Regions from separate parts of the Parabacteroides sp. AM17-47 genome, predicted to be linked through region 2. Evidence: riboswitches for the same ligand, from Rfam matches in the RefSeq annotation. Region 2 holds a riboswitch; each other region holds the start of a gene.

Region 1 (10,152 bases), on a different contig from region 2:
TAATCGTGTCAAAGCGTTACGTGACTATATCCGCCAGAAGAATGACTTCAAGGCTGATTTCTTCACGATGAGCTCGGAACCGGAAGATTGGGTCGGTTTTAAGGAAAAGGTAGAGGCCGATCCGAATGTGCCGAATCGTAGCGAGGTATTGGCGATTATCGATAGCTCGGATGATCCGGATCGCAAGGAGGCTAAGTTACGTGCCTTGGGTGGTGGCGCCGCTTTCCGTTATGTGCTGAAAGATATTTTCCCTTCGTTACGTCGCTCGGAATATAAGATTGATTATACGGTACGTGAGTTTACGGTGGATGAGGGGCGTGAGATTATCAAGACTCGTCCGCAACAGCTAAGTTTAGGGGAGATGTTCGCGGTGGCTAACAGCTATGAGATCGGTAGTGACGAATATAATAATGTATTTGATATCGCTGTCCGTATGTTTCCGAATGATCCGGTAGCGAATCTTAACGCCGCGAATATCGCTATGGGCAAGGGTGATTATGCTTCCGCTAAGAACTATTTGGCGAAAGCGGGGAACGCCCCGGAGGCGGTTCATGCGAAAGGAGTGTTAAGTATGTTGACCGGTGATTTGACGGAAGCGGAATCTCTATTGAAGCAGGCTCAGGATATGGGAGTAAAGGCCGCGGCGATAAATTTAGAGGAATTGCGCAAGAAAATAGAGGATAATGCGGTATTTGATAGTTTCAACGCTGTAAAATGATAGCTATTCCTCCCTATGTATAGGGTAGAAGGCACTTAATTTGTAAATGTCATGAAGACAAATATTAATAATAATTTCTTTTATATGGAACAAGCATCAGATGTAGTAGAGTTGGTTCTGCCTCATGAGGTAGATAATCCAAACAATGTCTATCTGTATCTGGAAGGAGATGCTTGGTGCGCATACGAACGTTCAGCCTACTATCTGACTCAGATGGAGGTTTCGGTTGTATTAAAGAAAGAAGTAATCCACGATGACTATGACGTGGTTTTACTGAAAGCTTTTTTCGCCGTGAATGATATGTATTTGCCCCTTTCTCCTACGGCTGTGCTGAAGTTGGTTGCCGACGATAAGCTACAGTTCCAGATAAGGGATAGGGTAGAAGGTTTTTCCGAATGGAAAGAGAATGAGTTAAAAAAATTATCTGCTTGATAAGGAAGCGAACGCTTCTTATTTAAGCATGTAAAGTTGAGGGGTGTAACGGTCCTGAAAAGTAGTGATACTTTTCAGGACTATTTTTTTGTATGGGGAGCTTCCCTGTAAATGATCACCCGGCAATCTGGGGAGAGGGTGACGGTAAATTGATTTCCTAAAGCCTCGTTGAGAGTTCCTTGCCACCATGAGGTGAGCTTTCGTTGGCAAATGGGCCAGCGGAGTCCTTCTGTACTAATCTCCCCTTCGGGATAAAGAACGAAAATGGAGATTTGTTGCCCCGGATAAGAAGCGAAAGTCGTTGTTTCTAAGATAGGTGTGAAAAGACCATAGTCGGATAACATCTCCACCCGCTTGAATAAGGGGGCATACTCCATAAGAAGGGATATATTTCCCAATGTATGATCCTCACGCAATCCGGTAGCTCCTAATATGAGAACTTCTCGATAGCCTTGGGCATGGGCGAAGCGGATGGATTTGGAGAGGTCGTTGATCTCTTGGTCCTCTACATGGTGGATTTGGTCTGCGTAGCGTTTGCGCAGGTCGGCGGGTATACTGTCCAAGTCTCCTACGATAGCGTCCGGATGAATACCCTTTTCATAAAGTGTCTTTACGGCTCCATCACAAGCGATAATCGTTTTCGCTTCCTTTAATAATCTCAAGGGTAACTCAGCGGAAGGAAATCTCCCATTCGCTACGATCACACATCCTCTTTCCTTCACTTCCGTATTATCTCCCATAATTCATAAATTATAAATTAAAACTCTTCCCCTTTCTTCCGCCAATTGTAATAGCCCACAATGGCTAGTGTCGCATAGCAAAAATAGAGTAGCATCGTCGGATACAAGCCCCGAAGGTAATAAAGATATACGGAAACGAGGTTTACGATTACCCAAAAAATCCAATGCTCGATAATTCGCCTTGCCAGCATCCAAGTAGCGACAATGCCTACCGACGTGGTGAACGCATCGCCTACGGGGATGGGAGAGTCCGTGAATTGATGAAGGAGATACCATAAGATGGCGAATACAACGGCCAATGTTCCGATAATCCCCACGAAAAGCGGAAGGCTCAGATGGGTGTATAGGATACGGTCGGAGGGAAGACTGTCGTTTTCCGTGTGTATCTCATGTTTCTTCCGGGTCCATTGATAGAAACCGTATATGCTGATTCCTACGTAATAGGTTTGCAATCCCATGTCCGCATAAATCTTAGCGGACAGGAAGACAAAGACATACACGAGGGAGGTGAGGAATCCCACCACCCACATGCCCTTATGTTGTTTAATCTCTAGAAAGAGATAGAGCAGACCGGTTATTACTCCGAAGTATTCTAGCCAAACCATTTTAGTAATTGATAATTGATAATTGAAAATTAAGTTAGAATTTGAAGGTGATCCTGGCCATGGCGTTCGTGCCGGCTTGGGTGAAATAACCGTCATCCTTTTTACGTGTGCCGTTTTCGATATACGAGTATACCCATGCGTTGGTCTCGTACTTCTCGTTGAAGAGGTTGTTGATAGTCACGTCTAGGGTTATTTCTTTCATGAACTTAGGCTGGAAGGCGTAACCGATACGTAGGCTATTGATAAAGTAGGGATCGATGGAACGATCCTTGCTGCTTGAATTGTCTATGTATTGGCGGCCTACTATTTGTGAGTTGAAACTCGCGATAAACCCTTTGTAAACGAAATCGAACATGCTGTTCGCTATTAGATTGGGTGAGAAAGCTATATTCGTTGTGCCTAGATCATTGATCTCTTGTCCTCCGGTATCCCAATTATCCACGTATTCCACGAAATGCTTGATTTTATTTTGGCTGAGGGTTACGTTCGCGCTCCAATTCAGCCAAGAGGTGATTTGTACACCTCCGGTAAGCTCGATACCCATTCGGTAACTATCCTTTATATTGGAAGTGAGGGCCTCGCCGATCTCGCTGATCTTGCCGGTTAGGATCAATTGGTTGTTGTAATCCATGAAATAGAGATTGGCTCCAAACCGGAAACGGTCGTTACCAAAACTATAACCGGCCTCGTAATCATATAAGGTCTCGTGGGTAGGACGTTCCTCGGGGCCTGCCTCCGTGAAATTGTCACGGTTCGGTTCCCGGTTAGCGACGGAGAAAGAGACGAAGGCGTTATGGCCATTGTTATGGAAGTTTATTCCGGCTTTCGGGTTGAAGAAGTTCCAGTTCTTACGAATGTCCAGTCCTTCCCCGGCTTTGTCATCGTTTCCCTTAATGGTGTAATGGATCCCACGGTATTGTAAGTCCAGATAGCCGGTGAAAAGAGGGGAAAGACGTTGAGTCAATTTAGCGTATGCGTTGTAGTCTAATTTCTTACCGGTATTGCGATAATATTCGTAATCCGGTTGTGGCAAGACGTTTGCGCTTTTGGTCCACATTACCCGGCCAAAATGATCGCCTACATAGTTGTTGACGGCGGTTCCCAGCGTAAGGCGGGTATTGTCACGTTGATAGTTTGCGCTATAAACGGCTCCATAGAAATAATTGTCGAGCCATTTACGGCGCACAAGGTCCGTCTTTTTTACGGTATTACCCTCCGGATCGATATATTCCGGTAGTTTATAACTGCTGAATTTGGCTTTCGATTTATAATCCTCGTAATATCCGTTACCATCGGTGTAATGAAGGGTCAGGTTCATATTCCAGAAATCTCCGATACGCTGGCTGGCCATTAAATGGTAGTTGTGTTGCCAATAATTATCCGTCTGATTGTTATAAAACTTCTTCACTCCATCTTCCTCATATTCTCCGCATGGATTATAGCTACGATCTGTGTCAAGTAAATAAGACGGAACACCGTTCCATGCTTGATAGGTCTTCTCGCTGTTCCCGAAGGCTTGGAATTTAATCAATGTATTATCGGCATAGAAAGCGGCGGAGGCATAGTAAGAACTCATACGGGCGGAGGCACGATCGATAAAGCCGTCGCTACGGATATTGGAGTAGCGGGCGTCGAAAGCGAAATGATCGTAAAGTAATCCGGTGCCGCCTTTTACCGTATGTTTCAGCGTACCGAAAGAACCTGCTGATACGGAATATTCGCCGTAAGGCTTTAAGGACGGTTTCTCGGTCTGCATGGCGACCGTAGCGCCAAAAGCCGCAGCTCCGTTCGTAGAGGTTCCGGCGCCTCGTTGGATCTGGATCGATTCTACCGAGGAAGCTATATCGGCCATATTAGCCCAGAATACGGTATGAGACTCGGAGTCATTAACCGGTACGCCATTGATCGTGATATTGATACGGTTCGCATCTGTACCCCGGATACGAAAACCGGAGTAACCGATACCCGTTCCGGCATCCGAGGTCATGATAACAGACGGGGATTGGGAGATAAGGAATGGGATACCTTGCCCGTTGTTCCGGCTGCTTAGTTCTTGTTTGGAGATGTCGCTATAAGCTACCGGGGTCTCTTTCCCGACTTTGGTAGCGGTAATAACCACTTCATCTAAAGATACGTCTTTTGAGATTTTCAAGGAGTCGACCGGACTGGGCATTTGTGCCTTGGCGGTTGTAGCCAGTAAGGAGCCGGCCAAGATAACCAATACATTTTTCATCTTTTCATCTTTTTGCTTTAAAACTAAATAGATGAATAGAAAGGATGGGAGAAGCATGAATCCCTACGACAGCATTACCTGTACAGGTTCTATGGGTATGATCTCAGCCCGCTCCTTTCGTGAAGGATTCCGCGAGCACCCCTTCGTATTCGGCAGCAAAGATAGGCATAAAAGTGTTAATAAATATTACTATCAATAGTAAATCGGATTTCTATAGATATTAATTCTGATTACTATCGATCGTAATCCGGTTTGTGTCGTATTAATTTTTTCTGCAAAAAGATGAGGATATTTTGAGAACTCATTGATTTTTTGTATATTTGCGGGCGATTAAGTGAAGTTGAGGAGGGGGCGGGTAGTCCCCTTCTTTTGTTCTTAACAGATATGTGTATGATAGAAAAGAAAGTGGTAAGCCAATTAGTAGAGGAAAAACTAGCCTCTTCAAGCAATTATTTAGTAGACGTAGTGATTAAACCGGGGAACCTGATAGTCGTTGAAATTGATAACGATGAAGCGGTAAGCATTGATGATTGCGCTGAGTTGAGCCGGTATTTGGAGGAGCATCTGGATCGTGACGTCGAGGACTATGAGCTGGAGGTTGGCTCCGCCGGCATTACTTCTCCTTTTAAGGTACTTCGCCAATACGTCAAGAACATCGGAAACGAGGTGGAGATGCTGTTGAAAAACGGCTCGAAGCTGACAGGTGTGTTGAAATCTGCCGACGAGAACGGTGTGGTTGTCTCTGTCGAGAAGAAGGTGAAACCGGAGGGCGCTAAGCGGAAGGTAACCGTGATAGAGGATGAGTCGTATACATTTGATGAAATAAAATATACAAAATACTTAATAAGATTCAAGTAAGATTATGGCCAAGAAAGAGGAAACAATCAGTATGATTGACACCCTTGCGGAGTTCAAGGAGTTGAAGAATATCGATAAAGATACGATGATTAGCGTTTTGGAAGATTCGTTCCGCAACGTGATCGCCAAGATGTTTGGCACGGATGAGAACTATGACGTGATTATCAATCCTGAGAAAGGTGATTTCGAGATCTGGAGAAACCGTACGGTTGTGGCTGATGATGAATTGGAGGATGAGAACTTGCAGCTTACGTTGACGGAGGCCCGTAAAATCGACGCCGACTGTGAGGTGGGCGAGGAAGTGACCGACGAGGTGCATTTCGCGGACTTCGGACGTCGTGCGATCTTAAACTTGCGCCAGACTTTGGCTTCAAAGATACTTGAATTGCAGAAAGACAGCTTGTACGCTAAGTATAAGGATAAAATCGGCCACATCATCGCCGCTGAGGTTTATCAGGTGTGGAAGAAAGAAATCCTGTTGCTGGATGACGATGGTAATGAGTTGCTACTGCCGAAATCCGAGCAAATCCCGACCGATTTCTATCGTAAGGGAGAGACCGTACGTGCGATCGTTCAACGTGTGGATAACTATAATAACAACCCGAAGATCCTTCTTTCCCGTACGGATAAGGTCTTCTTGCAGCGGTTGTTCGAGTTGGAGGTTCCGGAGATTAATGACGGCTTGATTACGATCAAGGCGATCGCCCGTATCCCGGGAGAGCGTGCCAAAGTGGCTGTCGAGTCATACGATGACCGTATTGACCCGGTGGGTGCTTGCGTAGGTATGAAAGGCTCTCGTATTCACGGAATCGTTCGCGAGTTGAGAAACGAGAACATTGATGTGATTAATTACACCTCAAATCTCTCTTTGTTTATCCAGCGTGCTTTAAGCCCGGCTAAGATCTCTTCTATCCGTGTAAATGAGGAAGAAAAGAAAGCTGAGGTTTATCTACGTCCGGAGGAGGTTTCTTTAGCGATCGGTAAGGGTGGTCTGAATATTAAGTTGGCTTGTATGTTGACTGAGTATACGATTGACGTATTCCGTGATATCGAAGGAGCGGACGAGGAGGATATCTACTTGGATGAGTTCTCCGACGAGATCGACAGCTGGGTGATCGACGCACTGAAGAATATAGGATGCTATACGGCGAAGAGCGTCCTTGCTATGAACCGCAATGAGATTATTGAACGTGCCGATCTGGAAGAGCAGACCGTGGACGATCTTTTAGCTATCTTATCCGCGGAATTTGAAGATGAAGGTAACGAATAAGTATTACGACAAAGTTAGATATGCCTATAAAATTAATTCAAGTACAGAGAAAATTGAACGTGGGAATCAACACGGTGGTTGAGTTCCTGCACCGGAATGGGTTCTCGGTTGAGGATAATCCCAACACGAGGATCAGTGATGAACAGTATGCTTTGCTCGTAAAAGAGTTTGGAAAGGATCTGCCTGAGAAAGATCGTAATTTTGCGGCGGATCGTGCGCAGAAAGAGGCTCCTTCTGTGAAAGAAGAGAAGACTGCGGAAATAAAGACAGTGATACCGGAAGAATTCAGGCCTAAGATCGTAATGAAGGGTCATATCGATTTGGATGGTGGACAACATAAAAAACAGCAGGAAGAGCCGAAGGCTAAAGAGGAGCCGAAGGTGAAAGAAGAGCCTAAGGTAAAGGAAGAGCCGAAAGTGAAGGAAGCGCCTGCCGCTCCCGCTGCTCAAGCTCCTGTTAAACCCGCGCAGCCTGCGCAGGCTCCCACGGAGAAAAAAGAAGAAAAAGTTATAGTAGTGGAAGTGGAAAAAGAAAAAACCGTAGAGAAGCAACCGGTTGTTGCGGAACCTAAGGTGGAAAGTGTGAAACCGGAACAGGAAGTAGAGAAGACCGAGGAAAAAGACGATAATCTTTTCCGTTTGAACTCGGTTAAATTGGAATCAAAGATCAAGGTAACCGGTAAGATTGACTTGGATGCGCTTAACCAATCGACTCGTCCGAAGAAGAAAACGAAGGAGGAGAAGCGGAAAGAGCGTGATGAGAAGCAAAAGTTTAATAACAATCGGCCGGGTAATAATAGCAACGGTCCGGGCGCTCCTCATAAGAGTCCGAATTCGCCTACTTTGATTAAACCGAACGCTCCCACCAAACCGGGTGAGGAAGGTGACGCTAAGAAGAAGCGTAAACGTATCAAGAAAGATCGAGTAGACGTGAATAATACGCCGGGTACGAATTATCCGCGCCCGAATCGTGACGATCGTCCGAATAACGACCGTAAGCCTCGCTTGAAGAAGCCGGTGAAAGCGGAAGTTAGCGAAGAGGATGTTCAAAAGCAGATCAAGGAGACTTTGGCTCGCTTGACCAACAAGAATAATAAGAATAATAAGGGGGCTAAATACCGTCGTGATAAACGTGACGCCGCTGTGAAACGTGAGCACGAGTTGATGGAACAGGAAGAACTGGAAAGCAAGGTATTGAAGCTGACCGAGTTCGTTACGGCCAACGACTTGGCGAACATGATGGACGTATCTGTAACGGAGGTTATCGGTACTTGCATGAGCATCGGCCTTATGGTTTCGATCAATCAGCGCCTGGATGCGGAGACGATCAATATCGTGGCTGAGGAGTTCGGTTATAAGACTGAATATGTAAGCGCGGATGTTGTCGAGGCGATCAACGCTGATGAGGAAGATGATAACGAGGAGGATTGGGTAGCCCGTCCGCCTATCGTAACGGTGATGGGACACGTTGACCATGGTAAGACTTCTTTATTGGATAATATCCGTAGCGCGAACGTAATCGCCGGTGAGGCTGGTGGTATCACGCAGCATATCGGAGCCTACAACGTGAAGTTGCAGAATGGCCGCCGTATCACGTTCTTGGATACTCCGGGTCACGAGGCGTTTACCGCTATGCGTGCCCGTGGCGCGAAGGTGACGGATATCGCTATTATTATCGTGGCCGCTGATGATAACGTGATGCCTCAGACGATCGAGGCGATTAATCACGCTTCGGCTGCCGGTGTTCCTATTGTTTTCGCTATTAATAAAATCGATAAGCCACATGCTAATCCTGAGAAGATCAAGGAGGAGTTGGCGAATATGAATTACTTGGTGGAAGACTGGGGGGGTAAGTACCAGAGTCAAGAGATCTCCGCTAAGAAAGGTATCGGTGTCGAGGAGTTGTTGGAGAAGGTACTGTTGGAGGCCGACCTGTTGGATTTGAAAGCGAATCCGAAAAAACGTGCGGTTGGTTCTATCATCGAGTCTTCTTTGGACAAGGGACGTGGCTATGTATCTACCATATTGGTGGAGAACGGTACGTTGAAGATGGGAGATATCGTTTTGGCGGGAACTCATCAAGGACGTATCAAAGCGATGTTCAACGAGCGTAATCAACGGGTGGAGAAGGCTGGTCCTTCCGAGCCGGTATTGATCCTCGGTCTGAACGGTGCTCCTCAGGCCGGTGATACATTTAATGTATTGGAGACTGAGCAAGAGGCGCGTGAGATCGCTAACCGTCGTGAGCAATTGCAGCGTGAGTTAGGTCTTCGTACGCAGAAGATGCTTACCTTGGATGATATCGGACGTCGTATCGCCGTGGGTAACTTCCAAGAGTTGAACGTGATCGTGAAGGGTGATGTGGATGGCTCCGTAGAGGCTTTGTCCGACTCCTTGATCCGTTTGTCTACCGAGGAGATTCAGGTGAATGTAATTCATAAGGCGGTTGGCCAGATTTCCGAGTCGGATGTGGTTTTGGCAGCGGCTTCGAACGCTATCATTATCGGATTCCAAGTTCGTCCGTCTTTGCAAGCACGTAGAAACGCCGAGAAGGAAGGTGTAGAGATCCGTTTGTACTCTATCATCTATGATGCGATCGAGGAGGTGAAGAGCGCTATGGAAGGCATGCTTTCTCCGGAGATCAAGGAGGAGATTACCGCTTATGTGGAAGTTCAGCAGGTATTCAAGATCACCAAGGTCGGTACGGTTGCCGGATGTATGGTTAAGGAAGGCAAGATCAAACGTACGAACAAGATCCGCTTGATACGTGACGGTATCGTTATCTATGCCGGCGAGCTAGGCTCTTTGAAACGTTTCAAGGACGATGCGAAAGAGGTCGTGGCTGGCTTGGATTGCGGTTTGAATATTACGAACTTCAACGATATCCAAGTGGGCGATATGATCGAGGCTTACGAAGAGACAGAAATTAAGAAGACGTTATAACGATGAACTGGTTGGACATTACATTGCTATGTCTGGCAGGGATAGGATTTGTGAAAGGCCTGTTTGATGGAATCATCAAACAGGTTGTTTCGCTTATAGCCCTAGTGATTGCGATCTTTTTCTGCGGAAAAGCGGCGGCTTGGCTGAAAGGATATATCTTGGCGTTGGGTTGGTTTCCGGAAGAAGGGGTTACGATCTTGAGTTATATAGCGGGTTTTATCTTGATTATGGGGGTATTTATCCTAGCGGGTGAACTGGTTACCAAGGTGGTAGGGGCGACACCGTTGAGCGTTATCAACCATTTGTTTGGTGGTTTTTTCGGGTTGCTGGTCGTTTTGGTCTTTACCAGTTTGC
Region 2 (10,152 bases):
CAGCCAATAATAGTTCCGATCCTCGCCATGGTACGGCTGCGGATACAGAGTATAATTTTGGTAGCGGAGGACAGATCTCCTTATGGCCCGGTTCTTTAGGTTTGGCGGCTACTTTCCGTCCGGAAATGATGAGACGTTTTGGTGAGATCGCCTCTGCTGAATATCGGGCGTTAGGTATCGCTACTGCCTTGTCCCCGCAAGTGGATATGGCGACGGAGCCCCGCTGGAGCCGTGTGAGCGGTACGTTTGGAGAGGATCCGGACTTGGTTACGGATATGTCTCGTGCGTATGTGGACGGTTTTCAGACTTCAACCGGTGGGAAAGAGATTCGTGACGGTTGGGGCTATGAGAGCGTAAACGCCATGGTAAAACATTGGCCGGGGGGTGGACCGGGTGAGGCTGGACGTGATGCTCATTACGGTTATGGTAAATACGCTGTTTACCCCGGAAAGAATATCGAGGAACAAAAGAAGCCTTTTGTGGAAGGCGCCTTTAAATTGGATGGAGCTACCGGCAAAGCTTCTGCGGTGATGCCTTATTATACGATTTCTGTCGGACTGAATCCGGATGGTGCGGATATTGCGAATAGTTACAACCGTTATCTGATTACGGATCAATTACGTGAGAAATATGGATACGACGGTGTGGTTTGTACAGACTGGGGAATCACGGGTGATGAGACGGGCATAGAGACCTTCGCCGGAAAACCTTGGGGAGCGGAGGAGCTTTCTGTTGCCGAACGGCATTACCGTATTTTGATGGCTGGCGTAGATCAGTTTGGTGGTAATAACGATAAAGGCCCGGTATTGGAGGCTTATAAGATGGGTGTGGAAGAGATGGGAGAGCCCGCCATGAGTGAACGTTTCGAGACTTCTGCCGTACGTTTATTACTGAATATCTTTCGGACAGGATTATTTGAGAATCCCTATTTAGACCCTGCCGAATCCCAAAAGATCGTAGGGAATCCTGATTTTATGAAGGAGGCTTACGATGCCCAGCTCGCTTCTGTCGTGATGCTGAAAAATAAGGGAAACGCCTTACCTATGAGTAAGGAGATGAAGGTGTATATTCCGAAACGTTATTATCCGGCGGTAGTCGGTTTCTTCGGAACGACTAGCGAGGCTCATAGGGATGATCCGGTGAATTTGGATTTGGTTCGTAAGTATTTTACGGTCGTTGATAATCCCGATGAGGCGGATTTCGCTATCGTCTTTATGACGAGCCCGAACAGTGGTACGGGGTATGATAAATCCGATCGTGAGAAAGGAGGAAACGGTTATATGCCTATCAGTTTACAGTATAATGATTATACCGCTACCTATGCCCGTAACCCAAGTTTGGCGGGGGGAGATCCGTTTGAGAATTTCACGAACCGTTCTTATAAAGGTAAGTCCGTGAAAACAGCTAATAAGCAGGATATGCTTTCTGTTTTGGAGACAAAGGCTAAAATGAAAGGTAAGCCTGTAATCGTATCTTTGGAGATGGATAAGCCCACGATTATGTCCGAGTTCGAGGGTTCGGCGGATGCCATTTTGGTGAACTTCGGTGTACAAAACCAAGCGGTCTTGGATATCATCAGTGGAAAAGCCGAGCCTTCCGCTTTGTTGCCTTTGCAGATGCCGGCAGATATGCGTATCGTGGAGGAGCAATTCGAGGATGTTCCCCGGGATATGAAATGCTATACGGACAGCGAGGGCCATCTGTATGATTTCGCTTTTGGTATGAATTGGAAAGGCGTTATCGATGATGAGCGAGTGACTAAATATAAATAGGGTAAATTACATTTTTGTGTTTTTGTGGTTACGGTATCTATATATAATGCCTAAATTTGCATGGTAATATTATTAAGTGCAGACCATGAAAATTATGACATTGCAGGGAACGGACAAATTGTTATATGAACTTGTCGCGCCTTTGGTCATGAATCCAGCCATTTTGCGACAAAATAACAATTACCCTTTTAAAACATCTCGTAGCCACGTTTGGTATATAGCCTTTCATGAAACGGCTGTTGTTGGTTTTATGCCTGTAAAAAAAGGACATATCTATTACTCTATAGACAATTATTTCGTGAGTGGTGACGATCCTTCGGTATTGAGTGAACTTCTTGAAGAAGTCATAAAGGATTTTTCATCTCAAGCTTCACTTATGGCTGTTGTGCATAAACGTCATGTAAAAGTGTTCTCACAAAAAAAGTTCCAGACATGTGTTGAGTGGAAAAATTATGATAAAATGCATTATTTACCGGAGGTAGAGTCATGATGCGAAGAATGGATGTGTACGAGGCGACAGAGAAAAGATTGAAGATCATTTTTGATTATTTCGATTACGTATACGTCTCTTTTTCCGGCGGAAAGGATAGTGGTGTACTGTTGAATTTGTGTGTAGATTATATTCGTAGATACGCTCCGGGACGAAAACTAGGTGTATTTCATATGGATTATGAGGTTCAATACAGCCAGACGACCGAATATGTGGAAAAGGTTTATGCCGCTAATTCCGATATCCTTGATATTTATCATTGTTGTGTTCCTTTTAAAGTCCAGACATGTACATCTATGTTTCAACAATATTGGAGACCTTGGAGCGAGGAGTGCCGGGATATCTGGGTTCGAGAGATGCCCCATTCATGTCTCCGGGCGAAAGACTTTGACTTCTTCAAGGAGGACATGTGGGATTATGATTTTCAGAATATGTTCCCTTTTTGGTTGTATCAACGGAAAATGGGCCGGCGTATATGTTGCCTTGTTGGTATCCGTACCCAAGAGAGTTTTAATAGGTGGCGGGCCATACATAGTGATAAGAATTACAGAAAACTAGCTAATTATAAATGGACTCGCAGAATGAATTATTCTATATATAACGCATATCCTATTTATGATTGGAAAACTCAGGATATCTGGATAGCGAACGGAAAGTTCGGTTGGCCATATAATCATTTGTATGATTTGTATTATCAAGCAGGGGTGCCTTTGTCCCGGCAACGTGTGGCGAGCCCATTCATATCCCAAGCGATATCCACACTGTTCATTTACAAAGTTGTCGATCCCGACATGTGGGGGCGGATGGTTGGACGTGTAAACGGTGTTGGCTTTGCCGGTATATATGGGAATACCTCCGCTATGGGATGGAGGGCTATCAAGTGCCCAGCCGGGTTCTCTTGGGAGAAATATATGTATTTTCTCCTAAATACCTTACCCGAAGAAACTCGTGAGAACTATTTGAATAAGTTAAGAGTCAGCCGTAAATTCTGGAGAGAAAAAGGGGGATGCCTCAGTGAGGAGACAATCGCTAAGTTACGGGCGGCTAATATTCCTATCATTGTGGAAGAATGTACCGCTTACCATACGGATAAGAAACCAGTACGGATGGAGTATATCGATGATATCAATATACCCGAGTTTAAAGAAATCCCTACTTACAAACGTATGTGTGTTTGTATTTTGAAAAACGATCATACATGCAAGTATATGGGTTTTTCCCAGACAAAACGAGAGAGGGATATGAGAAAAGAAGTAATGGACAAATATAATTTTTATAAGCATGGGAAACTTTGTTAGTCCGGCATATGGTGTTAGGGCTGTCCCTATAGAAAAAATTGTAGCCAACAGCTATAACCCTAATATCATGGCACCACCGGAAATGCGATTATTGGAACTTTCCATTTGGGAGGATGGCTATACGATGCCTTGCGTCTGTTATTATCTTGAAGAGGATGATTTATATGAGATAGTAGATGGTTATCATCGTTATCTGGTTATGAAGCAATCTCAAAGGATTTATGATCGTGAGAAAGGAATGTTGCCTGTAACGGTGATTGAGAAAGATATTTCAAACCGAATGGCTTCAACCATTCGCCATAACAGGGCTCGAGGGATGCACAACTTGGAACTTATGACGGAGATTGTTACGGAGTTGGTCAAATCTGGGATGTCTGATAAGTGGATCATGCGTAATATTGGAATGGATAAAAATGAGTTACTTCGGTTCAAGCAGATTTCGGGATTAGCTGAATTATTCCGGGATAAAGAATTCGGTTGGTCTGATGACTGGTCGGAAGAAGATTAAGCTTTTTACATTTCTCAATATGTTGAGGAGCAATTTGTTTGTTCGCCGATATATCGAGTATATAATGTTCTTTCCCTTCCAACTCAGAGTCTGTCCAAAGCTCGATAACCGAATTGCCTTTTGCCCGTAACCCTCCCATAATGGCGCTTTGCCCGAATCGTTCTCTCAATATGTCTTGCAACTCAAACAAGCAGGGAGCCTGTTTGGGCAAATTGGTTTTCACTACGGTTTGCGGAGTGATTGTAAAATTCTTCGCATCCGTTACTTGTCCCCAAGAACATACCACCACTAACAGCAGCGACAACATGATATTGATTTTTCTGACGGTAAAGCACATAACTTCTTTTATTTAAGATATTGTATCAAGGCATCACATTGTTCCATATATCCTTGCAGCGTATCTGCCATTTGCGGCATTTCAGGAAGCAGTTCACCACATATCCGTTTGATGCCGGGTAGTTCCATCAATCCGGGAAAGCCTTTTCGCATCCATTCTTTCTTAGAGGGATAATCGTCCGGAAGATTAGTGTATAGCATTTGGTAGTAGCTGATGGATAATGCGATTTGTTGTATCTGTTTTGTCTCTCCTTCGGGGTATTGTTCCAGTTTGTTGATAGCTTCCGTAAACAGGGATCGCTGCATTTCGATGGTAGCCGGATAATCACCCAACAATACAAGTGTCTGTAACAAATAAATACGGCAAGTAGCAAGTTCCTGCTCAGTTAACGGCAGTCCGCTCAGGTACTCAAGCCCCTCTTTGACCTCAAGGAGAGAGAGCAGGCGTTCCGGTGGCAATGTGCCCGGTTCTTGTGCCTTCAGCCATTGGTGGCAAGCGAAACTGACCACGCAACGGTGGAGCAGGCGTGACGGATCATTTTCATCTCCTGTAAGGGAGGCATAACGGTCGGCTTCCGCAAAATCATGCTTTTCTATAAGCTTGTACATTATGCGTTTACAAAATTCTGGAAATAGAGATTCCTGTTTCTCTTTCCACTGGTTGTACGGGGTCTCCCAACCGGCAAGGAAAGACATTTCCTCTTCTTCAAAATCGAAATCCATCTCTTTCCCATAGGCTCCTGCCACTTCAAACGCTTCGGGAACTGCCAGCAGCCGGAGCAACGTTTGGATTCTTTCAGGTTCGGGTGCATTGTCATCGTCCAAACCTTCCACTACGCAAAGTAGCGGAAAGAACGCGTACCAATGTCCCAGCGTATCGGCTCCTCTTTTATCCCCTTCGGCAAGTGCCTTAGAAGCTAAGGGAACAATTTGTTCCGCCAATTCCAAAGGGTCTAGTAGCCGAAGTTCCGCCTTTGCCGATACAGGAAGAACACTCATCTCAAGCAGCTTTTTCCATAATGCAGTCCCTGCGGTGACACAACACTTTCCGGAACAACCGTCCACATAAGTACCATCTTTCAAGAAACCGCCCTCTACGGCAAGCCGCCTCGCCTCGCTACGCTCCGGCTCCGGCAATTGCTCCGGAGGCAAAAGAGAGAGATAACCGAGTTGTTCCAGTTCATCACGAACCCGTAATACCGTGTACCCGCAGTCCAGTTGATTCTGGATTTGGTAAAGACTATAACAAATACTTTGTGCCAAAGGTGGAACAGGAGAGGCGGTCGCTGTTGTTATCACGGAATATTCCACCAAACTTTCTATAGCATGCATTGACATAATTGCAGTGATTTATAAGGATTAATATGAGTCATATTGGTTGATAAATTGAAAACCAGAGATAGAAACTATAAGTTTGAATTACCTAATTACAAGATTTACAGATTTAATACCACTACGTTTATCGTAAGCAAAGTTACAAATATTTATTATTTGACCGATGATTTTTGCAAAGAATTTGCATTGCAACAAGGAAAAGACTAACATACCGTGATAATTATACTGATAACCTATGGTTTTATTATGAATGTTATTGGCTATTGTACCCGATGAAATTGGTGGCAAATCTTCAAGGCATCTTATACATTATCCATCCGAATGACGGAAAAATTGAGGGGAAACATAGAAGTGGAACCTGAAGGTGTACAGTTATACTAATTTTTTGTACATTTGCCCCCGACTTTTCACATAGGGGTGCCCGAGTCATACGGGCTGAGATTATACCCATCGAACCTGATCCGGGTAATGCCGGCGAAGGGAAAATAAGGTAGAACTAGGAAATAAAGGGGGCGTTACCTCTATGTGCTCCCTGATGTTTAAACTTTAATTAGTTATTAAGATGGAACAGATTGTTTCAAGTGGAATCATTGACTCTTACTTCGAGAAGTTGAAGAGCAACTTGTCTGTGGATGTAGCGATCGTGGGAGGGGGACCTTCCGGTATCGTGGCCGCTTATTTCTTGGCGAAAGCCGGTAAGAAGGTGGCGTTGTTTGATCGTAAGCTGGCTCCCGGTGGAGGTATGTGGGGCGGCGCTATGATGTTCAACGATATCGTGGTGCAGGAAGAGGCTATGCCGATTATCAAGGAATTGGGCGTAAGCTATAAGGAAGGTGCTAATGGTACGTATATCATGGATTCGGTACATACCACTTCTGCTTTGATTTATCAGGCGACGAAGGCGGGCGCTACGATCTTTAACTGCTATTCGGTAGAGGACGTGGTGTTTCATAACGATGCCGTAGCCGGTGTGGTAGTGAACTGGGCTCCGGTAATCCGTGAGGGGATGCACGTGGATCCGTTGACGATCATGGCAAAGGCTGTCTTGGAAGGTACGGGGCATGATTGCGAGATTGCCCGTGTGGTAGCCCGTAAGAATGATATCCAATTGAATACACCGACCGGAGGCGTGATCGGCGAGCGTTCCTTGAATGTGGAGCTGGGTGAGCAGACGACGGTGGAGAACACGAAGGAGATCTACCCGGGATTATTCGTTTCCGGTATGGCCGCTAACGGCGTAAGCGGTAGCTTCCGTATGGGACCGATCTTTGGCGGCATGCTGATGAGCGGCAAGAAGGCTGCTGAGTTGATCTGCGAAAAACTTGGGAATTGAAAATTGAGAATTGAGAATTGAAAATTATTGATTGTTGTATCTTTAATTTTCAATTCTCAATTCCCAACGGTTTTTCCTTGTCTCAAGAATAAGAATCCCGTTATGATCAACGCCGTGGATAATCCCGTATAGAATACGGAAATGAAAGAATTCGGCAGTAAATGGAACGTGCGGATCGTGATCCCGAAAGCGATCATGAAGATCATGATAATCCAACCTTTCACGTCGAAGAAAGAGAACGGGCAATGTTTCCCGTTTTTCCGGGAGATCCGTTCGGAATGTTTATAGAAAAGCCGTTTAAAGACTAAATTGAAGAAAAGTAAGAAAACGATGGTCGCTTCCCCGATCTTGAATAACCAATAATGGGTATCGTTTAACCATGTGATGATACCGATGCGTAAGATATTGATACCGGCGAAAATCCATACGCAACCGGCGGTATATAATAATACCTTTTTATTTACTCCAAACTTCATCTATCTTTTTATTTACCGCAAACTTACAACATTCATGTAAAAAACGGAAAAATATCCTTATCTTTGTGCCATGCGTGAGAAAATGAAACAGAGGATTGTACAATACGTGGTGCTGATGGCCGGCATCTTGGCATTGCTTTCTGTGGTTATCCCTCACCATCATCACCGGGACGGGATGCCTTGTTATCAATCCTTGACCGCGGAGCAAGCGCATGGCGATAAAAGCACTGATACGCATGATTGCGGTTGCGACGGGCATAACTTGGCCTATTTCAGTACGCATATTTCTCATTTTATGGATGGAGATGTGGATATACATCTGATGCCGTTACTCGTCTTATTTGATTACATTTATCCACCTGAACCGGCGTTTTGCGGACAGCTCCTTGATCACGAGAACGCCCCCTACATTGAGTCGCTGCACGACACTTGGATAGTGAGTGCCTCGGGACTTCGTGCCCCTCCTATGTCTTGATACCTCGTTTGTGAGAGCGGGTGAGGACAGACTTGCCCCTATCTATTTATTATTAACGATATCAAGATTTTTTACACAATGAAGAAAATATATTTGGTAGGTGCGATGTGCGCTTACCTGTTTGCCGGTTGTGCGGGAAATGCGTCGCAAGCCGGACACGATGAGCATAATCATGAATTAGAGGCTCACGACCATGAGCATGAAGGTGAGGATCACGATCATGATCATGAGGGACATGAACACGAAGGCCATGACCATGAGCATGAGGCCGGTGGTACCCATCCCGATGAGATCGTCTTTAAGAAAGCCTTGGCCGAGGCTGTTGGTTTACAAACCGTAACGGTTAATCCCGCTCCTTTCACGGATGTGATCAAGACGAGCGGACGAGTGATGGCGGCGCAAGGGGAGGAGTCCGTGATCGTCGCTACCGTCCCCGGCGTGATCTCGTTCGGGAGCTTACCATTCGTGGATGGTACGGCGGTACGCAAGGGACAGGCCGTGTTGAGTATCGCGTCCAACGCCCTCTCGGATGGAGACGTGGCGGCAAGGGCTAAATTCGCTTATGAGACGGCGAAAAAGGAATACGAGCGTATGCAAGCCTTGGTAGGCGATAAGATCGTATCCGCCAAGGATTTCGAGCAGGCCCGCTTGAATTACGAGAACGCCAAGGTCGCTTATGAGGCGATAGCGGGAAAACAGACGGCGAAAGGCGTGTCTGTAGTCTCTCCCTTGAACGGTTACTTGAAGAACATCCAAGTGAAAGAGGGTGATTATGTATCTGTAGGTCAGCCTTTGGCTACGATCTCGCAAAACAATCGTTTGGTATTGCGTGCGGACGTGTCTGAGAGGTATTACAACGATCTTCCCATGATCCAAACCGCTAATTTCATGACTCCGTATGATAACGCTCTCTATAAATTGTCTGATTTGCGTGGACGGTTGTTATCGTATGGAAAGGCTTCCGATATGAACTCTTTCTATGTACCGGTGACTTTCGAGTTCGATAATAAAGGAGCGGTTATCCCCGGTTCTTTCGTGGAGATCTTTTTGTTGACAAAGCCGATGGAGAATGTCTTGAGCGTACCTGTCTCCGCCCTTATCGAGGAGCAGGGCGTTTATTCGGTATTTATCCGTCTGGATGAGGAAGGCTATAAGAAGCAATGGGTGACGTTGGGAGCGAATAACGGCTCGGAGGTACAGATCCTTTCCGGATTGAAACCGGGCGATGAGGTCGTGACCCGTGGCGCTTACCAAATCAAGTTGTCTTCCGCTTCTAACGCGATACCGGCTCATAGCCATAGCCATTAATAGGAGGGACGTTGCATGTTAAATAAGATAATTTATTATTCATTGCACAACCGGTTGGTAATCTTGGTTTGTGCGCTATTGCTGATGATCTGGGGTACGTACACGGCGTTTAATACGGACGTGGATGTGTTCCCGGACTTGAACGCCCCGACGGTCGTGATCATGACCGAGGCGAACGGTATGGCTCCCGAGGAGGTGGAACGCTTGGTGACATTCCCTGTGGAGACCGCCGTGAACGGTGCGATGGACGTACGGCGTGTGCGTTCCTCGTCTACCACCGGATTCTCCGTGGTTTGGGTAGAGTTTGATTGGGGTACGGATATTTACCGGGCTCGTCAGATCGTATCCGAGAAACTGGCAGTCTTGGGTGAGAGCCTTCCCGGGAACGTAGGTAAACCGACCTTAGGCCCGCAGTCATCCATCTTGGGTGAGATGATGATTCTCGGTCTGACCGCCGATTCCACGTCTTTGTTGGACTTACGTACGATTGCCGACTGGACGATCCGTCCCCGTTTGTTGTCTACGGGCGGTGTGGCGCAGGTTGCCGTGATCGGTGGCGATATTAAGGAGTACCAGATCTTGTTGGACCCGGCTCGTATGAAGCACTACGGTGTAGGGTTGAACGAGGTGTTGGATGTTTGTCGGAATATGAATCGGAACGCCAATGGTGGTGTATTGTATGAGTTCTCGAACGAATACATCATCCGAGGTGTCTTATCGACTTCGAAGGCGGAGGAGATCGCTCAGGGCGTGGTGAAGACCGTGAATGAGTATCCGGTTACGCTGGGTGATATCGCTACGGTCAAGATCGGCGGTAAAAG
Region 3 (10,152 bases), on a different contig from region 2:
ACCGATCCTCTGTCCAATTACGTATGTAGACGGGATACCGATGGTCGACGGAGGCGTATGCGACGCCATCCCTATCCGACGGGCTATCGCTGACGGCTTCTCCAAGAACGTCATCATCCTTACCCGTAACAAAGGCTATCGGAAAGAAGAGAAAGATTTTTACCTTCCCGGCTTTATTTATAACAAATACCCGGCGATCCGGGAACAGTTGCGACTACGATACCGGCAGTACAACGAGGTCTTGGATTACATAGACCAACTGGAGGCCGAAGGAAAAGCCTTCGTCATCCGTCCGCAAAGCCCGATTAAAGTCGGTCGTACCGGAAGCGACACAAAGAAACTGGAAGAACTATATGAGGAAGGCTACGAATGCGGAAAACAAATCACTCAATTGTAGAGACGGGGCATGCCCCGTCTCATCCCCTCAAAACAGTATTTTATTTACAACCTTGCAAATCCTTACTTAACCGCATAGCGCAGAAATTAGGACCGCACATCGTACAGTACTCTCCATCCGTAACAGCACTCTCCTTATAATACTGTAAAGCCCTTTCCGGGTCCAAGGACAAATTGAACTGGTCTTTCCAGCGGAAATCAAAACGGGCCTTGCTCAACGCGTTATCACGTACCTGAGCGCCGGGATGCCCTTTCGCCAAGTCAGCGGCATGCGCCGCTATCTTATAAGCGACCACCCCATTACGCACGTCTTCCTTATTCGGCAATCCCAAATGTTCCTTCGGCGTAACATAGCAGATCATAGCCGTCCCATGCCAAGCGATTTGCGCGCCACCAATAGCCGACGTGATATGATCGTATCCAGGAGCGATATCGGTCGTCAACGGGCCCAACGTATAGAACGGCGCTCCATGGCAGGCATACTGTTGTTCCTTCATATTCTCATGAATCTTATTCATGGGAACATGGCCCGGGCCTTCGATAATCACTTGTACGAACTGCTCCCAAGCTATTTTCGTCAGTTCTCCCATCGTGTGAAGCTCGGCGAATTGTGCCGCATCGTTCGCGTCATAGATAGAACCCGGACGAAGCCCGTCTCCGATAGAGACCGCCACGTCATATGCCTTTAGTATCTCGCAGATTTCGGCGAAATGTGTGTACAGGAAGTTTTCCTCGTCATGAAGCTGCATCCATTTAGCCATGATCGATCCGCCTCTGGAGACAATCCCCGTCAGGCGAGTCGCCGTCAGCTCCACATGTTTACGCAACAAACCCGCATGGATCGTGAAATAATCCACGCCCTGTTCCGCCTGCTCGATCAACGTATCCCGATAGATCTCCCAAGAAAGGTCCTCTACCTTACCATTCACCTTCTCCAAGGCTTGATAAATAGGAACCGTACCCATCGGAACCGGGCAGTTACGGATAATCCACTCGCGCGTCTCATGGATATTATCGCCGGTAGAGAGATCCATCAACGTGTCTCCGCCCCATTTACAACTCCATATCGCCTTCTCGATCTCCTCGTCGATACCGGAGGAAAGAGCGGAGTTACCGATATTGGTATTGATCTTTACCAAGAACTTCTTACCGATAATCATCGGCTCGGCTTCCGGGTGATTGATATTCGCCGGGATGATCGCGCGACCGGCGGCGATTTCCTTGCGGACGAACTCCGGCGTGATATACGACTTCAGTCCCAAAGCCTCGATTTGCTGGTTCTCACGAATCGCCACGTACTCCATTTCCGGAGTGATAATACGCTTCTTCGCATAATACATCTGGGTGATATTCTTACCCTCTTTAGCCCGGAAAGGCAAGTATCGCTTGGGAAAACGCAGGGAATTCAGACTCGCGTCCGCCAATCGCTCACGGCCATAAGCGGAAGTCAATTCCGGCAATTGAACCACATCTTTACGCTTACCGTACCACTCCTCACGTATACGAGGAAGTCCTTTAGCGATATCAATCGATATCTTGGGATCGGAATACGGGCCGCTCGTATCGTAAACGATTACCGGATTGTTCTTCTTGAAGATTCGCTCTCCATGCTCATCCAAAGTTACCGTGTCCAACAATTTAATCTTACGCATACCAACCTTGATCTTATTGATCTCGCCCGGGACATAAATCTTTTCCGAGGACGGATAGGAAATACGCATATTCTTTTTAGTAGCCATATGTATTTAGTTTAGTACTTATTGATTTCCTCTATAAACCGGCGGGTTTCCTCCACGGGATCGGGGGCATTGATAATCGCGCCCGAAACAGCGATTCCGGTTATACCCGTCTCCATCAAAGGGCCTACGTCTTCCAGCGTAATACCACCTATCGCGAAGATAGGAATATCAATGCCAGCCTCCTTGCATTGAGCGATAATTTTACGATAACCTTCCAGACCTAAGATGGGACTCAAATTCTTCTTGGTACCCGTAAAGCGATACGGCCCTAGTCCGATATACGAGGCGCCTCGTTCTACGGCCAGCCGGATATCCTCGAACGTGTTAGCCGTAGCCCCGATATAGAAGATGGCATTGGAATCCAACTTGTCTTTCAGTACTTCCCAAGCGATATCCAAGGGCATATCATTCTTACCCAGATGACAAGCCGTAGCGCCACATGTCACGGCAGCCTCCAGATCATCGTTTACGCAGAAATCCACGATTCGCTCACATTCTTCCGCGCAGATAGTGGCACATGTACGTACGGTATCCTCATAAATCCCATCCTTCATGCGCAACTGTATCCATGAGCACCCTCCTTGGATTGCCATGCGTACCTCGTCGCATTCCGTATATTTAGGCGTACGATGCGTTATAAACATCAAGCGATTGTTTCCACCAAAAGGGGGGCGTAATCCGGTTGTTCTCCGACCGACTCTTCCATTCTCATCATATCCGAAATAATAATTTAAGGCCATACTTGTAATCGTTTGAATTGTTTTATGAGTTGATCCGCGACTAGAAGGGAGGGATCGTTTCCCCAAAGGGCTCCGAGAACGGCGACACCGCCGAAGGGGATATCTTTTAATTTCGTTATTGTCTGCGGGCAGATTCCTCCCAAGGCAATCACCTTATCATCGATGATGCCCTTCGCGTTTCGCAATCCATCTAAGGGGAATCCGCTACCATATCCTTCTTTGGATATACTCTGAAAGATCGGGCTAAGGAATACATAGTCGCATACCGGTTTATACTCGATAATCTCTTCCAGACTATGGCAAGAACGACTTATACTGCCTTTATATAAAGGTGGAGCTTCCGGGTTCCTCTTGTTCAAATGGACTCCTCCTAAAGCCCTTTCTTCTGCCAAGGTAAACCAATCATGAAGAACGATCCTGTCGTAATAGGCCGGAGAGATGTTATCCAATAAGCCCTCCAATTCATCACGTTTACAATCCGGTTTACGTAGATGTAAACGAGACATTCCTTCCGCAAATAGAAGTTCGATCAAAGAAGCTTCATCCGCGAAAAAATAAGGTGTAGTAATTACGACCAGCTTATTCATGATTCCATCGGATTTTATGAAGGGCAGAGGGTGAGAAGAAGTGGTTTACAGGTCCGTGCCCTTTTCCCATGCATACATTTGCCCCGTGAACGAGCGCGTTATTCATATATTCCTTGGCTAATCGTACGGCTTCCACCAATGAATGGCCGAGTGCCATATAAGCGGCGATGGCGGACGATAGCGTACAGCCCGTTCCATGGGTATTGAAGGTCTCCACTGTTGGCGAGACCAGACAAATCGGATTATTCTCATTGATAAATAACCGATCCACCGTTTCTACTCCGGGAATATGCCCCCCCTTGATCAATAGAGCGTTACATCCTTTTTCCTGCAATTTCCGGGCGGCAAGTAAGATATCCGCCTCGTTATTGATTTTTATACCGGAAAGATATTCCGTCTCGGGAATATTCGGAGTAAGCAGTGTCGCTTTAGGGAACAACTCATCCATGATGGTTCGGATGGCGTCATCCTCCAATAATTTACTTCCGCTCGTGGATATCATCACTGGATCTAAAATGATAGAAGTCTGTTGGAAGGAAGGTAAAGTTTCAGATACGACCTTTACGGCATCCTTGTTATGTAGCATCCCTATTTTTACGGCATCTACGATGAAATCCTCAAGAATAGCTTCGATTTGTCCTCTCAAAATCTCGGGAGAGATCGCTTGGATCCCTCGCACTCCCTGTGTGTTTTGAGCGGTTATAGCCGTTATCGCCGAGGCTCCAAAAACCCCCAGCGAGGAAAAAGTCTTAATATCCGCTTGTATTCCGGCACCACCGCCACTATCAGAGCCCGCGATCGTTAAAGCTACCGGATAACGGTACGTTTCATTTTTATCCATCTAACATTCGTTTTTCTTACGGCGGCATTACCCGCATCAAGTAGTAAGGGTATGATCTCAGCCCATATAGTATGGCACCCCTTCGACGACGCAAACTTAGTGAAAAAAATCGATATTAAGATATTTCCGGCTTTTAAACGATAATTTTAACGCAAGGTTATACTTCCATAAATCGTAGACGGGAGCCTTCTGGTTTTAGAAGGCTTCCGTCATATTCATATAAACCGCCATCCCTTTTTGGTTCGGGTCTTTGCCTACGTCTAGGCGGAAGTTCTTGCCGGGTTGCATTTGGATACGTAAGCCTACGCCGTAGTTGAACTTCCATTTATTCCAGTCTACGATAGGAGCGTTTCCGATCGTACCCGTGCCGACCCAGCCAACAAAACCACACTTCGCCCAGAAATTACCGCTCTTATATTTCTCCACGCTGCCGAACATATGACGATACTCCAGAATCCCATACGCCATGGTCTTGTCACGGTACTTGCCCCAATAGTATCCGCGAAGATCGAAAGGAGAGCCAAACGAAGGAAGCTCCGTAAAAGGAACGTTTCCCACACCGATTTGTGTCTTGGCGATCCATGCCAAGGTGCTACGAGGACGAAATACTTGCTGGAATTGGCGGTATTCTAACTCGAACATCTCATAATTATATGCACCGCCTAAATACTTTCCATACACTTTAGCGATCGCGCTTAGTAACATACCGGAACTTGGGGTCGCCACGTCATTTCGTGTATCGTATTGAATCAAGCCGCCGACACCGATATTGACATAATCTCGTTTGAACTTATTGAAATAAGGATCTTCGGCCATCACCGGGTTGATATCATCTGATTTGCTGAAATTAATATCAAAAAGAGGACCCGTATATAAATGAGGCCTAACTTCCCATACGAAACGGGGATATAGTTGGAAAGAACTCTTATGGAATTTCGTTGTCGAGTCGCTCTTCTCGATTTGCTCGATCGTCTCATAGCCTTTCCCGAAATAATGCGAAGGTTCGTTCCGATAACCGTAACTGATATAAATACGGAAGCGATTCTCGTTGAAGAATAAGGTACCGGCACCGGCAAAAACGAACGTCCCGTTTAAGGTAATATTAAATCCCGCAGGGATAAACGATCGTTGGGATATCGTATCATTCTTGTTTAAGCGAAAGCTAGCCAAAACCGCGCCACCTACGCCAAAGGAGGCTTCCGGCGTGTAAGACGGTCCGCCAAGGATAGACCACCAGATCCTTTTGTTGGCCCGTATGGAGTCTTTATGTAATTGTTTATGATAACGTTGTATTTGCTTTTCGGTCATAGGCTTACCATCCAGCATCAGCACTTCTTTCGGAATCGTGTCATTGGAAATGCCTTGCGCCTTTACGGAAAAGGCGAATAGAAGGCAGGCCATATAAATTAAAAGATATCTAAACATTATTTTAATCAATATTTAGAGGGCAAAAGTACGAAATCCTCCTAATATGTATTCTTAAAGAATCCCTAATAAAAAAGAATAAACAGCTAAAAAGAAATGCTATTACAGTCTGGGGGGTGTAGAGACGTAGCGTGCGCGCTGCGTCTCTACAGCTAAGATTGGTACAAGACCTTGCCCTCTTCGGATATTAACAGCAAGGTTAGTTCGCCGTCGGGAAGGATAGGAGCGCAATACGATTTACATTTTTGTAAAAGTAATGGGAAGAAACGATTTTGTTCTTTTTCCGCAAGAAGCTCCCATAATTCACGGGCCAACGTAATCCGATTGATTGCATCTACGGTCGCCTCCTCGCATTTTGCTTCTTTCGCTACATCTTGAAGGAAGCCTTTGTTCATGACGACTTTTTTGCTGTGTGTATCCAGGAAACCTTCCGCAAGTTTCACCGCCTTGCCGATCATGATACCTAAGATAACCTGCTTGAAACCTAAATCGGCAGCGATCTTTAGCGTCTCTCCGATAAAGTTCCCATAATGGACGAATGATTGTGGAGGCAAAGAAGCGTATAAGCTCCGAAGGTAGCGTTCACTCTTCGCCCCGGAATTAATAACCAACGTCTCGCAACCTATCGCTTTGGCGACACTGGCTTCTTTCCGTATCGAGGCGATAAAAGCGTCCGATGAGAAAGGACGCACGATTCCGGATGTCCCGATAATGGAGATTCCCCCGATAATTCCAAGTTTCGGATTGAAGGTACGTTTCGCCAACTCCTCGCCACCGGGAACCGAGACCGTGACAATAGCGACGGAATCGGGTGAGGGCAGGAGTGGAATCAGCTCTTGCCGGATCATCTTACGGGGCGTGGCGTTTATAGCCGGGCCGCCGACTTTCAAGCCGAGTCCCGGAAGGGTCACGGTTCCGACTCCTTCACCTGCTTGGAAGATGACTCTTCCCGTATCGTCGCTTTCTGTTTCTTGACAATATTCTTCTTGTGCCATTACCGTGGCACGCTTGTGCCATCGGCTTGGCACAGCTGTGCCATCACCGTGGCACGACTCTGCCACGGCGATGGCACAACCGGATACATCGAGAGATAATTGAACAGTAACCCGGATCCGGCTATGATTCGTCACGTCCGGATCATCCCCAGACTCCTTGATCACGGTACAGGTGGCGGAACACCCGGCCCATTCGGTATAGGCTACCGGCAACGTTATCTGTTCTCCCGAGGGTAATGTTATCTGGCTTTCTGTTTGTTCCTTCCGTGATAATAAGGCCAATAAAGCGGCTTTTGCGGCGGCGGTAGCACAAGCTCCGGTCGTATATCCGCTTTTCAAGGGAAAGAATTCGGGTAATAGGCGTTCGATTTGTTTGCGCAATCCGTCTTCACCATACACTCGGTAGAAAGTTTCCGGTAATGCGGGACGCTTCACGACAAATACTGGTATTCCGAATTGGCGGGCAGCGTTCACTTTATCCGTAAAATAGCCGGAGAAACCACTTTCCTTTGTCAAGATCGCATCCGGATGGAGTTGCTCCAACAACTTTAACTCATCCTCACCTTCTCGATAGAAAACCAGACGTTCTTGGGGGAAGCCCTGCTTCTCGGCCAACGACAAAGATTCCTCCCGCTCCAATATACGGAACCAAGTGGTATGCGATCGCCAATAAGGGCGGAGCGGGGCAAGGGTGTTCACGCCACTGAGGGCAAGTAGCCGTTGGATACCTTTGTTTTCCATTTGGTGAATTGCGTCTGCATAACTATCGCACCAAATCAAGTCCTCATCACGAGGTGGATACCGACGTTCGTAACGGATCACCGGAATCTGTAAACATTTCGATACTTTTTCGATCGTTTGGTGTAACACTTGAGCGAAAGGGTGTGCCGCATCAATCAATAGCTTAATCGCGTGGTCACGACAAAAACACTCCATTTCCTCCGCATTCATGGCTCCGGTCAAACGGATTCCATGCGCACATTCAATGGATTGCAAAGTTCCTTTCGTAGAATAGTAATAGGTAGCGGCTGCCTCGTCCGCTACCCGCACAGCCACACGGCCTTCTGTCGTTCCTCCAAGGATCAGTATCATTACTTACGGAAAAGATGTTTGAATTCATCCGCATATAAGCGGGATAGACCCTTGCGATTATCGATGGCATCCCCGACGACAAGTAATGTTGTCAGTGTAAGATGATTCTCTTTTACGATTTTCGCGAGATCTTTCAGTTGCCCACGGTAGATCCGCTCGTCTTTCCATGTCAATTTATAGCAAGCGGCTACCGGAGTGGTTGGAGCGTAATGTCGCAATAATTCCTCTTGGACCTTCTCTACGACACCGGCGCTTAAGAAGATACACATCGTACTTTGGCTTTGAGCCAGTTTGTGCAGTTGCTCTTTCTCAGGCATGGGCGTACGTCCTTCGCCACGAGTGAGGATGATCGTTTGTACTTTCTCCGGAATCGTGAACTGGGAATAAAGAGCGGCGGCGGCGGCTTGGAAAGAGGAAATACCCGGAGTGATATGATAATCCATCCCGTATTGATCAAAGTAATTCATTTGCTCTTGAATAGCTCCATAGATGCAAGGATCGCCCGTGTGCAAACGAACGACAAACAATCCTTTATCATAAAACTCTTTCATCAACGCGAACTGTTCTTCCAGATTCATATCCGCCGAGCTTCGCACCGTAGCGCCTGCCTTCGCGCATAAGGTAAGTTCTTTCGGGACGAGGCTTCCTGCATACAGGATCAAATCCGCTTTCTCCAACATTTGCCGTCCGCGGATAGAGATCAAGTCCGGATCGCCGGGACCGGCTCCTACGATCTCGATATGTCCCTTGCGGCAGGCCGTCCGATCTAACGCTACGGCAAAGGTATATTCATTTCCTTTCCCTAAATCCGCTTTTTGCTTCTCGACCAAAAGCGGACCGCCATGAGCCGCATAAATGGCGGAAGCTTCCGATACACTTGGGGATTCGGTTACCTCCAGTACTTTCTCCGAGGGATTGGGTACCGGGATATCTTTCAGCTCCTCCGATGTATAGGTGTGGAAAGGGCATTCCATAACTCCATAAGCCAGTAATGTCAGCACCGGTTCGCATTTCTTTAAATCGATTGTATTTACATCCGCCAAAGCTTCCGGATATAGGCGTTTATCACGCAATACATCTTTAATATGTTCGTAAACGACCGTAGGATCGCCTTGCATATCCTTGCGGCAACCCATTCCTAGGTGGAGGACTTTCGGTATATAGGTGATCGTAGGGATGGAAGTATCGTATTGTTGGGGACTGACGATCATCAATAACTCATAGTCTTGCTGCGGTATCGCCTCGAAGGAATAAAAGATAGAGACATGAGACGGGACCGTACGCTCCAAATAATCCGTTCCTTTATCTCGTATATCAAGGAGTAGCGCTGTCGGTTTTCCATTGACAAAAGTGGAGATGGCGGCATTGCTATCTTTGACGATCAAGGTCCAATCGTATTTCTTCCCTAATGTATCGAGCGCCCATAGGTTTGCGTTGTCGCTTTGTGTCGTAATAATCGCTTCGGCTCCTAATAGGTTCGCTAACTCTTTGGAAAGATCGTTCGCTCCACCGATATGTCCGGATAAGACAGGAATCACGTATTTGCCGGTACTATCTATACAAACCACGGCCGGATCGGTATGTTTATCTTCCGCGAAGGGAGCGATACTGCGTACGCAAATTCCCATCGCTCCTATAAATACCAAACTACTGGATTCGTGAAAAACCTCTTTTGAGAAAGAGCCGAATGGTAAGATCTTCGCCTCGGGATAAGAAGCAAGAATTCGCTCAGCAAGCACCCGGCTACTATCGGATATTGGAATAATTGATATTGTACTCATAATTTATAAATAACATTCACGGTAATCGTATTAAAATCATCAATCGTGATACGGGTTTGGGCGGATATCCGAAGACCGGTTTGGCGGACCGCTTCCTCTAAAAGCGCTTTGCTTTCGTCGGATACGGAGTTGAAGACGATGACACCGCTCTCTTTCATCTTTTTGGAAACTACCATAAGGATCTCCACTAATTTCCCGCCATGTCCGCCGATAAAGATTGCATCCGGAGCCTCCAACGCTGATAAATCCACCGATAAGAAATCTCCGATTATAGCCTCGATACCCGGAGTCCCAAAACGACGGCAATTCTCAGTCATTAACTTTCGTCCCTCTTCCCGGATCTCAAAACTCGTGATATGCAAATGCGGGAACAGCAATTTAGCCTCTATCGAGACAGAACCCGTGCAAAAGCCGATATCCCAAAAACGTTCCCGGTTTCTCAGATCCAGCATGCTTAAAGATAACAAACGGATCGGCATTTTGGTTATCATCTTCTCCCGCCCGCTCAAATGCTCGAACGCGAAATCCGGCAGGCCGAACTTACGGGAATGCCCGT

The links. A riboswitch is a leader RNA that binds a small molecule or an ion and turns the genes downstream of it on or off. The one in region 2 is predicted to bind thiamine pyrophosphate.
Region 1: it holds a riboswitch for thiamine pyrophosphate, as region 2 does, so the genes downstream of both, DW205_RS10760 (TonB-dependent receptor) here and DW205_RS19700 (sulfide-dependent adenosine diphosphate thiazole synthase) in region 2, are expected to answer to the same signal.
Region 3: it holds a riboswitch for thiamine pyrophosphate, as region 2 does, so the genes downstream of both, thiD (bifunctional hydroxymethylpyrimidine kinase/phosphomethylpyrimidine kinase) here and DW205_RS19700 (sulfide-dependent adenosine diphosphate thiazole synthase) in region 2, are expected to answer to the same signal.

Annotation. Positions count from the first base shown of each region.
Region 1 covers NZ_QTLI01000011.1:119,111-129,262, forward strand. The annotation lists gene DW205_RS10740 (DUF3868 domain-containing protein) at 1-718, shown strand, start outside; gene DW205_RS10745 (hypothetical protein) at 770-1,150, shown strand; gene DW205_RS10750 (thiamine diphosphokinase) at 1,231-1,890, opposite strand; gene pnuC (nicotinamide riboside transporter PnuC) at 1,908-2,495, opposite strand; gene DW205_RS10760 (TonB-dependent receptor) at 2,530-4,728, opposite strand; TPP riboswitch at 4,771-4,881, opposite strand; gene rimP (ribosome assembly cofactor RimP) at 5,119-5,586, shown strand; gene nusA (transcription termination factor NusA) at 5,591-6,856, shown strand; gene infB (translation initiation factor IF-2) at 6,877-9,798, shown strand; gene DW205_RS10780 (CvpA family protein) at 9,801-10,152, shown strand, end outside.
Region 2 covers NZ_QTLI01000030.1:22,136-32,287, forward strand. The annotation lists gene DW205_RS19670 (glycoside hydrolase family 3 N-terminal domain-containing protein) at 1-1,772, shown strand, start outside; gene DW205_RS19675 (hypothetical protein) at 1,858-2,262, shown strand; gene DW205_RS19680 (DUF3440 domain-containing protein) at 2,259-3,560, shown strand; gene DW205_RS19685 (ParB/RepB/Spo0J family partition protein) at 3,544-4,068, shown strand; gene DW205_RS19695 (hypothetical protein) at 4,414-5,742, opposite strand; TPP riboswitch at 6,143-6,239, shown strand; gene DW205_RS19700 (sulfide-dependent adenosine diphosphate thiazole synthase) at 6,302-7,072, shown strand; gene DW205_RS19705 (hypothetical protein) at 7,129-7,548, opposite strand; gene DW205_RS19710 (DUF6769 family protein) at 7,619-8,023, shown strand; gene DW205_RS19715 (efflux RND transporter periplasmic adaptor subunit) at 8,102-9,331, shown strand; gene DW205_RS19720 (efflux RND transporter permease subunit) at 9,347-10,152, shown strand, end outside.
Region 3 covers NZ_QTLI01000017.1:86,276-96,427, reverse strand. The annotation lists gene DW205_RS14725 (patatin family protein) at 1-397, shown strand, start outside; gene thiC (phosphomethylpyrimidine synthase ThiC) at 438-2,135, opposite strand; gene DW205_RS14715 (thiamine phosphate synthase) at 2,147-2,875, opposite strand; gene DW205_RS14710 (thiamine phosphate synthase) at 2,866-3,462, opposite strand; gene thiD (bifunctional hydroxymethylpyrimidine kinase/phosphomethylpyrimidine kinase) at 3,455-4,303, opposite strand; TPP riboswitch at 4,298-4,395, opposite strand; gene DW205_RS14700 (BamA/TamA family outer membrane protein) at 4,499-5,728, opposite strand; gene cbiD (cobalt-precorrin-5B (C(1))-methyltransferase CbiD) at 5,881-7,815, opposite strand; gene cobM (precorrin-4 C(11)-methyltransferase) at 7,815-9,596, opposite strand; gene DW205_RS14685 (bifunctional cobalt-precorrin-7 (C(5))-methyltransferase/cobalt-precorrin-6B (C(15))-methyltransferase) at 9,593-10,152, opposite strand, start outside.